2 linked regions of the Variovorax paradoxus genome follow. Each later gene encodes a partner of the first gene's protein in a complex. Links are inferred from orthologs where the notes say so. Each region holds a gene or a part of one and is shown in the gene's direction. Other genes may lie near its edges.

What was found.
Region 2: the proteins of mfd (region 1) and AACL56_RS04770 are in contact, whole or in part, in a crystal structure (PDB 4DFC), measured with the Escherichia coli proteins. The link is inferred for Variovorax paradoxus from one-to-one orthologs.

The regions. Positions count from the first base shown.
Region 1 is NZ_LR743507.1:3,065,746-3,071,781, reverse strand. Bases 1,020-5,028 are described here. They hold mfd (transcription-repair coupling factor), read left to right. Parts: upstream 1,020-1,345; coding sequence 1,346-4,828; downstream 4,829-5,028. Other genes in these bases: serB (phosphoserine phosphatase SerB), read left to right, coding at 4,825-5,028; ispD (2-C-methyl-D-erythritol 4-phosphate cytidylyltransferase), read right to left, coding at 1,020-1,228. Outside these bases: ispF (2-C-methyl-D-erythritol 2,4-cyclodiphosphate synthase), read right to left, coding at 18-509; more of ispD, read right to left, coding at 506-1,019; more of serB, read left to right, coding at 5,029-5,535; AACL56_RS14045 (Ldh family oxidoreductase), read left to right, coding at 5,532-6,036. UniProt on the Escherichia coli protein: Couples transcription and DNA repair by recognizing RNA polymerase (RNAP) stalled at DNA lesions. Mediates ATP-dependent release of RNAP and its truncated transcript from the DNA, and recruitment of nucleotide excision repair machinery to the damaged site.
Region 2 is NZ_LR743507.1:1,022,600-1,027,384, reverse strand. Bases 1-3,772 are described here. They hold AACL56_RS04770 (excinuclease ABC subunit UvrA), read left to right. Parts: upstream 1-341; coding sequence 342-3,572; downstream 3,573-3,772. Other genes in these bases: AACL56_RS04765 (DMT family transporter), read left to right, coding at 3,616-3,772. Outside these bases: more of AACL56_RS04765, read left to right, coding at 3,773-4,512; AACL56_RS04760 (GntR family transcriptional regulator), read right to left, coding at 4,535-4,785. UniProt on the Escherichia coli protein: The UvrABC repair system catalyzes the recognition and processing of DNA lesions. UvrA is an ATPase and a DNA-binding protein. A damage recognition complex composed of 2 UvrA and 2 UvrB subunits scans DNA for abnormalities.

The DNA.
Region 1 (6,036 bases):
CGGGCTCCGGTGCCCGGCTAGCGGTGCAGCAGGACGGCCGCGCGAGCTTCCATCGCGCGGCCCTCTCCCACCGGCCCCAGCTTCTCGGCCGTCTTGGCCTTCACGTTGACCTGTTCGAGCGACACGCCCAGCGTGTCGGCGATGCGCTGGCACATCAGCGGAATGTGCGGCGCCAGCTTCGGCGCCTGCGCAATCACGGTGCTGTCGACGTTGCCGATCTCCCAGCCGGCCGCACGCACGCGGCGCGCCGCCTCGGCCAGCAGCACCGCCGAATCGGCACCGCGGAACTGCGGCTCGGTGTCCGGAAAGTGCCGGCCGATGTCGCCCAGCCCCGCACCGCCCAGCAGCGCGTCGGTGATGGCGTGCAGCAGCACGTCGGCATCCGAATGCCCCAGCAGGCCCGTGGTGTGCGGCACCTCGATGCCGCCGAGGATGAGCTTTCGCCCGGCCACCAGCTGGTGAACGTCCCAGCCCTCGCCCACGCGGATGTTGAACGACGCGGCGGTCATGCGATTTCCTTCTTGCGAGCCTGGAGCACCGCCTCGGCCAGCGCGAAGTCCTCGGGGAAGGTCACCTTGAAGTTCTGCGCACTGCCGGGAACCAGCAGCGGCGACAGCCCGATCGCCTCGATGGCGCTGGCCTCGTCGGTCACCGCGTCGCCGGCGCGCTCCAGCGCATCGAGCAGCATGCCGATGCGGAACATCTGCGGCGTCTGTGCCAGCCACTTGTCGGCGCGCGACAGCGTCTGCGCCACGCGGCTCTCCGCCGTCGAGGCCTTGAGCGTGTCGGCCAGGCGGTGCGCCAGCAGCCCGCCCACGGCGTCGTGCTCGCAGGCGGAGATCAGCGCCTCGATCTGGCTCGAGGTGACAAGGCAGCGCGCGGCGTCGTGCACCAGCACCCAGTCGTGCGCGCCGGCGCCCTTCTGGCGCAGCGCGACCAGCCCGTTGCGCACCGTGGCGGCGCGGGTCACGCCGCCCACGCGCAGCAGATGCTCGTCTTGGGCGGGAAAGCGCGGCAGCGCGGCGTCCACGTCGCGATCGTCGGGCGACACCACCAGCGCCAGCCCGGCGAAGCGGCCCGACAGCGCACGAAAGGCTTCCAGCGTGTGGGCCACCATCGGCGCGCCGGCCAACCGCCGGTACTGCTTGGGAAGGACGGACTGCGCGTGCCCCGCGCGATGGCCGGAGCCGGCACAGGGAATCAGCACGAAGAGACGGGAACTGGACATGAGGGCGGCCCGGCGTCGGCAATGGCCGACAAGCGAATAAGGGGCCGCCATTCTAGAATTGGCCGCTTCGCACACCCCTCGCCAGCCGGCGCGGGGTGTTGTGCATTTTCAAAGCCCATGGACCTCCCCCACCTCACGGCGGGCAAGCGCTTCACGCTGCCGCGCCCTCCCTTGTCGGCCGATGCACTGCTGCTGGCGCAGCTGGCCATGCGCGAGAAAGCCGCGGGGCGCGCCACGGCGATGTTCACGGCCGACGCCACCGACGCGCAGCGGCTGATCGACGAGATCGCCTTCTTCGCGCCCGAACTGCGCTGCGCCCTGTTCCCCGACTGGGAAACGCTGCCCTACGACAGCTTCTCGCCGCACCAGGACCTGATCAGCGAGCGCCTGGCCACGCTCTGGCGCATCAGCCAGAAAGAGGCGGACGTGGTGGTGGTGCCCGCCACCACCGCGCTCTACCGGCTCGCGCCGCCGGCCTTCCTGGCCGGCTACACCTTCCACTTCAAGGCCAAGCAGAAGCTGGAGGAATCGAAGCTCAAGGCGCAGCTCACGCTGGCCGGCTACAGCCACGTGACGCAGGTGGTGAGCCCCGGCGAGTACGCGGTGCGCGGCGGCCTGATCGACCTGTTCCCGATGGGTTCGCTGGTGCCGTTCCGGGTCGACCTGTTCGACGACGAGATCGACTCGATCCGCACCTTCGACCCCGACACCCAGCGCAGCCTCTACCCCGTGCCCGAGGTGCGCCTGCTGCCGGGCCGCGAGTTCCCGATGGACGACGATGCGCGCGGGCGCTTCCGCAGCCGCTGGCGCGAACTGCTCGAGGGCGATCCGACCAAGAGCCGCATCTACAAGGACATGGGCAACGGCGTGGCCACGGCCGGCATCGAGTACTACCTGCCGCTGTTCTTCGACGAGACGGCCACCGTGTTCGACTACCTGGGCCCCGATGCCACGGTGGTGCTGCACGGCGACCTCGAGCCCGCGTTCCAGCATTTCTGGCAGGACACCAACGAACGCTACCGGCTGGTGCGCGGCGACCCCGAGCGCCCCGCCCTGCCGCCCGAAGCGCTGTTCCTGAGCGCCGAGCAGTTCTACCAGCGCGCCAAGCCGCATTCGCAACTGGCGATCCGGGGCGACATCGCCACCGACGCGCCCTACGCCGAATTCGACAGGCTGCCGCCCTTCGCCGTCGTGCGCGGCGCCGAAGATCCGCTGGTCGGCCTGAAGGCGCACATCGCGTCCACGCCGCACCGGGTGCTGCTGATTGCCGAAAGCGACGGCCGCCGCGAGAGCCTGCTCGACTTCCTGCGCGCCAGCGGCGTGAGCCCGCCGGCCTTCGATTCGCTGGCCGAGTTCGAAGCTGCCGCCGACGAGAAGATCGGCATTGCCACCGCCGCGCTGGCCTCGGGCTTCGCCTGGCGCGAACAGGCCATCGACCTCGTCACCGAGACCGAGCTGTTCGCCACCGCGCCCACCACGCGCCGGCGCAACAAGAAGCAGGAGCAGGTCAGCGACGTCGAGGCGCTCATCAAGGACCTGTCGGAGCTCAACGTGGGCGATCCGGTGGTTCACACGGCGCACGGCATCGGCCGCTACCGCGGGCTGATCCACATGGACCTCGGCCAGGGCACCGACGCCGAGGGCAAGCCGCTGCTGCAGGAAATGTTGCACCTGGAGTACGCCGACAAGGCCACGCTCTACGTGCCGGTGTCGCAGTTGCACCAGATCAGCCGCTATACCGGCGTCAGCGCCGACGAGGCGCCGCTGCACAAGCTGGGCTCCGGCCAGTGGGAAAAGGCCAAGCGCAAGGCCGCCGAGCAGGTGCGCGACTCGGCCGCCGAGCTGCTCAACATCTACGCCCGCCGCGCAGCGCGCGAGGGCCATGCCTTCCGCTATTCGCCGGCCGACTACGAGGTGTTCGCCAACGACTTCGGCTTCCAGGAAACCGCCGACCAGAAGGCGGCCATCCATGCCGTGGTGCAGGACATGATCTCGCCGCAGCCCATGGACCGCCTCGTGTGCGGCGACGTGGGCTTCGGCAAGACCGAGGTCGCGTTGCGCGCCGCGTTCATCGCCGTCACCGGCGGCAAGCAGGTCGCGTTTCTCGCGCCCACCACGCTGCTGGCCGAGCAGCACTACCAGACGCTGGTCGACCGCTTCGCCAAGTGGCCGGTCAAGGTTGCGGAAATGAGCCGCTTCCGTTCGGCCAAGGAAATCACCGCCGCCGCCAAGGGGCTGGCCGAGGGCCAGGTCGACATCGTGGTCGGCACGCACAAGCTGCTGTCGCAATCGGTCAAGTTCAAGAACCTGGGCCTGCTCATCATCGACGAGGAGCACCGTTTCGGCGTGCGCCACAAGGAGGCGATGAAGGCGATGCGCGCCGAGGTCGACGTGCTCACACTCACCGCCACGCCCATTCCGCGCACGCTGGGCATGGCGCTCGAAGGCCTGCGCGATCTGAGCGTGATCGCCACCGCGCCGCAGCGGCGCCTGGCCATCAAGACCTTCGTGCGCAACGAAGGCACCGGCGTGATCCGCGAGGCCGTGCTGCGCGAGTTGAAGCGCGGCGGGCAGGTGTACTTCCTGCACAACGAGGTCGAGACCATCGAGAACCGCCGCCAGAAGCTCGAGGAGATATTGCCCGAGGCGCGCATCGCCGTGGCCCACGGCCAGATGCCCGAGCGCGAGCTGGAGCGCGTCATGCGCGACTTCGTGGCGCAGCGCTACAACATGCTGCTGTGCTCGACCATCATCGAGACCGGCATCGACGTGCCGACGGCCAACACCATCGTGATGAGCCGCGCCGACAAGTTCGGCCTCGCGCAGCTGCACCAGCTGCGCGGCCGCGTCGGACGCTCCCACCACCAGGCCTATGCCTACCTCATGGTGCCGGACACCGAAGGCCTCACCAAGCAGGCGGCCCAGCGCCTGGATGCCATCCAGCAGATGGAAGAGCTGGGCTCGGGCTTCTACCTCGCGATGCACGACCTGGAAATCCGCGGCACCGGCGAGGTGCTCGGCGAGAACCAGAGCGGCAACATGATGGAGATCGGCTTCCAGCTCTACAACGAGATGCTCAGCGAGGCTGTGCGTTCGCTCAAGGCCGGGCAGGAGCCCGACCTGCTGGCGCCGCTGTCGGTCACCACCGAGATCAACCTGCACGCCCCCGCCCTGCTGCCCGACGACTACTGCGGCGACGTGCACCTGCGCCTGTCGTTCTACAAGAAACTGGCCACCGCGAAGACGCCCGACCAGATCGACACGCTGCTCGAGGAAATCGTCGACCGCTTCGGCAAGCTGCCGCCGCAGGCGCAGACGCTGATCGACACGCACCGCCTGCGCGTGCTGGCGCGGCCCTACGGCGTGATCAAGGTCGATGCCGCGCCCGGCATCATCAACATCACCTTCAGGAAGGACGCGCCGGTCGACGGCATGGCCATCATCCAGCTGGTGCAGAAGAACAAGCACATCAAGCTCGCTGGCAACGAGAAGCTCCGCATCGAGCGCGAACTCAAGGAGCCGAAGGAGCGTGCCCAGATGGTGCGCGACGTGTTGCGCAGCCTCGGACAACCCCTCGTCAAGGAAACCTCCCCCGCATGAGCGCCACAGAAATTTCGCCCGGTCTCGTCCTGCAGCGCGTGAAGCCGCCGCTGAAGCTCGCCGATTTCAAGCTGATCGCGTTCGACATGGACTCGACGCTCATCAACATCGAGTGCATCGACGAGATCGCCGACGCCGTCGGCAAGAAGGCCGAGGTGGCGGCCATCACCGAGGCCACGATGCGCGGCGAGATCAAGGACTTCAAGGAAAGCCTGCGCCGCCGCGTGGCGCTGCTCCAGGGCGTTCCGGTCGAGGCCCTGCAGCAGGTGTACGACGAACGGCTCAAGCTCAACCCCGGTGCGGCCGAACTGGTCGCTGCCTGCAAGGCGGCGGGCCTCAAGGTGCTGCTGGTGTCGGGCGGATTCACCTTCTTCGCGAACCGCGTGAAGGAGCGCCTGGGCATCGACTTCGCGCGCTCCAACCTGCTCGACGAGGCCGGCGGCAAGCTCACCGGCGAGGTCGTCACCCAGACCTGGGGCGACATCTGCGACGGCGCCGAGAAGCGCCGCACGCTGCTCGAGGTGGCCTCGCTCATGGGCATCTCGCCGCAGGAGACCATCGCCGTCGGCGACGGCGCCAACGACCTGCCGATGATGGGCGAAGCAGGCCTCTCGGTGGCCTATCACGCCAAACCGAAGGTGCGCGAACAGGCCATGGTGGCCATCAACGAAGGCGGGCTCGACCGCGTGCTGGAGATCCTGAAATGACCGATGCCGCAGGCGATGCCCCTTCCCTTCTTTACCGCGCCGATGCGCTCGTCGCCTATGCCGATGCGCTGCTGCAGAAGGCCGGGCTCGCTGCGCCGAAGGCCGCGGCGGTCGCCCGCACGCTGGTCGAGGGCGATCTGCTGGGCCACGACACCCACGGCCTCGCGCTGCTGGCCGGGTACGTGAAGGAACTGGAGTCGGGCGGCATGGCGCATGACGGCGCCCCCGAGGTGCTGTCCGACCGCCCTGCAGCGGTGCTGTGGGACGGCAGGCGCCTGCCCGGCCCGTGGCTCATGGAACAGGGCATGGACCTGCTGGTGCCGCGCGCGCGCGAACTGGGCACTGCGTCGCTCGTGATTCGCCGCAGCCACCACATCGCCTGCCTCGCGGTCTACATGCTGCGCGCGCTGCAGGAAGACATGCTCATGCTGCTGGCCTGCTCCGATCCGAACACCGCGAGCGTCGCGCCCTTCGGCGGCACGCAGGCGGTGTTCACGCCCA
Region 2 (4,785 bases), 2.0 Mb from region 1 along the record:
TGGCCACTGTGACGTTCGCGACCTGATCGCCGCTCGGGAAGGTCCGCATTTCGGGGTCGCGCCCCAGGTTGCCGACGACGATGACTTTATTGACCGATGCCATATGCACTGCCCCTGATAAGTAGATGGAGGAGGAGGTTGAGAGGAGCCTCGGATTGTGCCCCATGGCGTGCCGTCCGGCGCCTTGACCCATCGCCGCCGGTCGGCAGGCAACGGCCCTTGGGCCGGCGTCCTGCGATGCGCCACGCGATCGGCGGACCAGAGCACCGCGGCGGTGCATGCAGCCCATGCGAAGCCCGCGCGCCGAAACCGCCGGAGCCCTCCCCCTCGCCATGAAATCGATGGCGGTCTATCATGTCCGGTTGCCCTCGGACGATCGCCCCTTGAATTCAAAAGCCACTGACAAAGCCGCAGCAGCAGACCGGGAAGAACAGGCCGACCGCGAACGCGACGCCTATCTCGGCGCGGTGCTGGCGCAGCAGCGCATCAGCATCCGCGGTGCGCGCACCCACAACCTGAAGAACGTCGACCTCGACATTCCGCGCAACAAGCTGGTGGTCATCACCGGCCTGTCGGGCTCGGGGAAGTCGAGCCTGGCCTTCGACACGCTCTACGCCGAAGGCCAGCGGCGCTACGTGGAAAGCCTCTCGGCCTATGCGCGGCAGTTCCTGCAGCTCATGGACAAGCCCGACGTCGACGTGATCGAGGGCCTGTCGCCCGCCATCAGCATCGAGCAGAAGGCCACCAGCCACAACCCCCGTTCCACCGTGGGCACGGTGACCGAGATCCACGACTACCTGCGCCTGCTGTTCGCGCGCGCCGGAACGCCCTACTGCCCCGAGCACCACCTGCCGCTGCAGGCGCAAACCGTCTCGCAGATGGTCGACGCGGTGCTGGCGCTGCCCGAGCCGCGCCGGGCCGCCCCAAGCGGCGAGAGCCCCCTCGGGGGGCAGCGAGGACACGACAGTGCCGAGCGTGGGGGCGAACCGTATCAACCACGCCTCATGATCCTGGCGCCTGTCGCGCGCGAGAAAAAGGGCGAGTTCCTCGAGCTCTTCGCCGAGATGCAGGCCGCGGGCTACGTGCGCTTCCGCGTCGACGGGCAGACCTACGAATACAACGACCTGCCCAAGCTCAAGAAGACCGAGAAGCACGACATCGACGTGGTCATCGACCGCCTGCGTGCGCGCGCCGACATGCAGCAGCGGCTGGCCGAGAGCTTCGAGGCGGCGCTGCGCCTGGCGGAAGGCCGGGCCATTGCACTGGAACTGGGAACCGAAGGTGCGCCCGACAAGGAGCACCTGTTCAACGCCAAGTTCTCCTGTCCGATCTGCCACTACTCGCTGTCGGAACTCGAGCCGCGCCTGTTCTCGTTCAACTCGCCAGTGGGCGCCTGCCCCAGCTGCGACGGCCTCGGCCACCGCGAGGTGTTCGACCCGGCGCGCGTGGTGGCGTTTCCGTCGCTGTCGCTGGCCAGCGGCGCCATCAAGGGCTGGGACCGCCGCAACGGCTACTACTTCAGCATGATCGAGAGCGTCGCCAAGCACTACAAGTTCGACGTCGACGCGCCCTTCGAATCGCTGCCCGCCTCGGTGCAGCAGGTGCTGCTGAACGGCTCGGCCGCGGAAGAGATCAAGTTCAACTACGTCATGGAGTCGGGCAACTTCGCGGGCAAGAAGCTCACGAAGAAGCATCCCTTCGAAGGAATCATCCCGAACATGGCGCGGCGCTACCGCGAGACCGATTCGGTCATGGTGCGCGAGGACCTCGCACGCTTTCGCAACCTGCAGCCGTGTCCCGACTGCGGCGGCTCGCGGCTGCGGCCCGAGGCGCGCAACGTGTTCCTGGTGGACGAGTCGATCAAGGCGGCCGACGGCGGCGAGCCCCGGTCTGCAGGCGCCGAACCGCCTCGCATGGCCATCTTCGAACTGAGCCGCCTCACGCTGCGCGACTCGCTGGCGTGGTTCCAGAAGCTCCAGTTGCGCGGCGCCAAGGCCGAGATCGCCGACAAGGTGGTGCGCGAGATCGGCCTGCGCCTGAAGTTCCTCAACGACGTGGGCCTGAACTACCTGAGCCTCGACCGCAGCGCCGAGACGCTTTCGGGCGGCGAGGCGCAGCGCATCCGCCTGGCCTCGCAGATCGGCTCGGGCCTCACCGGCGTGATGTATGTGCTCGACGAGCCCAGCATCGGCCTGCACCAGCGCGACAACGACCGCCTCATCGGCACGCTGAAGCACCTGCGCGACATCGGCAACAGCGTGATCGTGGTCGAGCACGACGAGGACATGATCCACGCCGCCGACCACGTGATCGACATGGGCCCTGGTGCCGGCGTGCACGGCGGGCGCGTGATGGCGCAGGGCACGTACGCCGAGGTGTCGGCCAACCCCGACTCGCTCACGGGCCAGTACCTCTCGGGCACGCGCAAGATCGAAGTGCCCAGGCGGCGCACGGCATGGCTGCCGGTGGTGAGCAAGCCCGCGTTCAACGAAGGCAGGAAGGCCTCGCGCTTCCCGCCGAGCCCGGCCGCCGAACGCCGCGCCGCGCGCGAAGCCGCCCACCTGGCCACGCAGACCGACCTGCAGGAGATCCGCGTGGTCGGCGCCACCGGCAACAACCTGAAGAACGTGAGCGTGGCCTTCCCTGTCGGCCTGCTGACCTGCGTGACCGGCGTGTCGGGCTCGGGCAAGTCGACGCTGGTGAACGACACGCTCTACGCCGCCGTGGCGCGCACGCTGTACCGCGCGCACGACGAACCGGCCGCGCACGAGGCCGTCGAAGGCATCGAGTACTTCGACAAGGTCATCAACGTCGACCAGAGTCCCATCGGCCGCACGCCGCGCAGCAATCCGGCCACCTACACGGGCCTGTTCACGCCCATCCGCGAACTGATGGCCGAGACCAACACCGCGCGCGAGCGCGGCTACGGCCCGGGGCGCTTCAGCTTCAACGTGGCGGGCGGCCGCTGCGAGGCCTGCCAGGGCGACGGCGTGGTCAAGGTCGAGATGCACTTCCTGCCCGACGTGTACGTGCCCTGCGAGGTCTGCCACGGCCACCGCTACAACCGCGAGACGCTCGAGGTGCTCTACAAGGGCAGGAACATCGCGCAGATCCTCGAGATGACGGTCGAGACCGCGCACGAATTCCTGAAGGCCGTGCCGACCATCGAGCGCAAGCTGCGCACGCTGCTCGACGTGGGCCTGAGCTACATCAAGCTCGGACAGTCGGCCACCACGCTGTCGGGCGGCGAGGCGCAGCGCGTGAAGCTCGCGCTGGAGCTCAGCAAGCGCGACACCGGCCGCACGCTGTACATCCTCGACGAGCCGACCACCGGCCTGCACTTCGCCGACATCGAACTGCTGCTGAAGGTGCTGCACCAGCTGCGCGACGCGGGCAACACCATCGTCGTGATCGAACACAACCTCGACGTCATCAAGACGGCCGACTGGCTGATCGACATGGGCCCCGAAGGCGGCGCGGGCGGCGGCACCGTGGTGGGCGAAGGCACGCCGGAAGACATCGCGGCGAACGAGGCGAGCCACACGGGACGGTATCTGAAGCGCCTGCTGTAGCGCAGCCTGCGCGTTTGCATGGGCCGCGCCACAATCGCGGCCCATGCCTTCCTTCACACCGCGACAGTTCGTCCTCCTCGTGCTCCTCACGCTCGCGTGGGGCTTCAACTGGCCGGTGATGAAGCTCGGCGTGGCCGACTACCCGCCGCTGGGCTTTCGCGCGATCTCGATCTGGCTCGGCCTGCCGGTTCTGGCGCTGGCGCTGGTGTGGCTCAAGGTGCCGTTCCGGGTGCCGCGCAGCGCGTGGCCCGAGCTGCTGTGGCTGGGCGCCACCAACATGTTCGTCTGGCACGCCTGCATCATCCTTGCAGTGAAAGCGCTGTCGGGCGGGCGCGCGGCGATCCTGGGCTACACGATGCCGGTGTTCTCAGCGGTCATCGGTGCGCTGCTGTTCTCGGCCGCGCTCACGCGGCGCGCGTGGCTGGGCGTGGGCGCCTGCGCGCTCGGCGTGGGGCTGTTGCTGTGGCACGAGCTCACGAACCTTTCGGGCCGGCCCGGCTATGTGGCGTTGGCACTTGTCGCGGCGGCCACGTGGGCACTTGGCACACAACTGCTGCGCCACACCCGCATCGGCCTGCCCACGCTCACGCTGTCGTTCTGGATGACGGCGATGACGGCCGTGGTGATGACGGTGCTCTCGCTGCTCTTCGAGCGCGAGCAGCTCTACTGGCCGGGTCGCGTGGCATGGGGATCGATCCTCTACAACGCGGTGCTGATCTTCGGGTTCGCGCATGCCGCGTGGTTCTACCTGGCGCGCGGCCTGCCGCCGATCGCATCGACGCTGAGCGTGATGTTCATCCCGGTGCTCGGCGTGTTCAGCGGCGCCGTGTGGCTCGGCGAGGTCGTGCACTGGCAGGACTGGGTGGCCGTGGCGCTGATGATGGTCTCGATCGCATCGGTGCTGTGGCCCTCTCGCAGCACCGCGCCGACGAAGGGCTGAAGCTTGCGGCCCCGCGGCTGCGTCAGGTCGTCGTCTGCACGTGCAAGCGGCTGGTCTTGCAGCGGTGCAGCGCGCGGTAGTGCTCCAGCGGCCGTCCGTTGGCGCCGTAGGCGATCGACTCGATGCGCAGGAGCGGCTCGGGCTGCGGCAGGTTGAGCAGCTCGCAGGTCTCGGCGTCGGGCAGCACCGCGTCGATCCAGCGTTCGGCGCGCACCAGCCGCAGGCCGTACTGGCGGCGCAGCACGTCGTACAGCGAGCGGTCGTCCAGCCGCG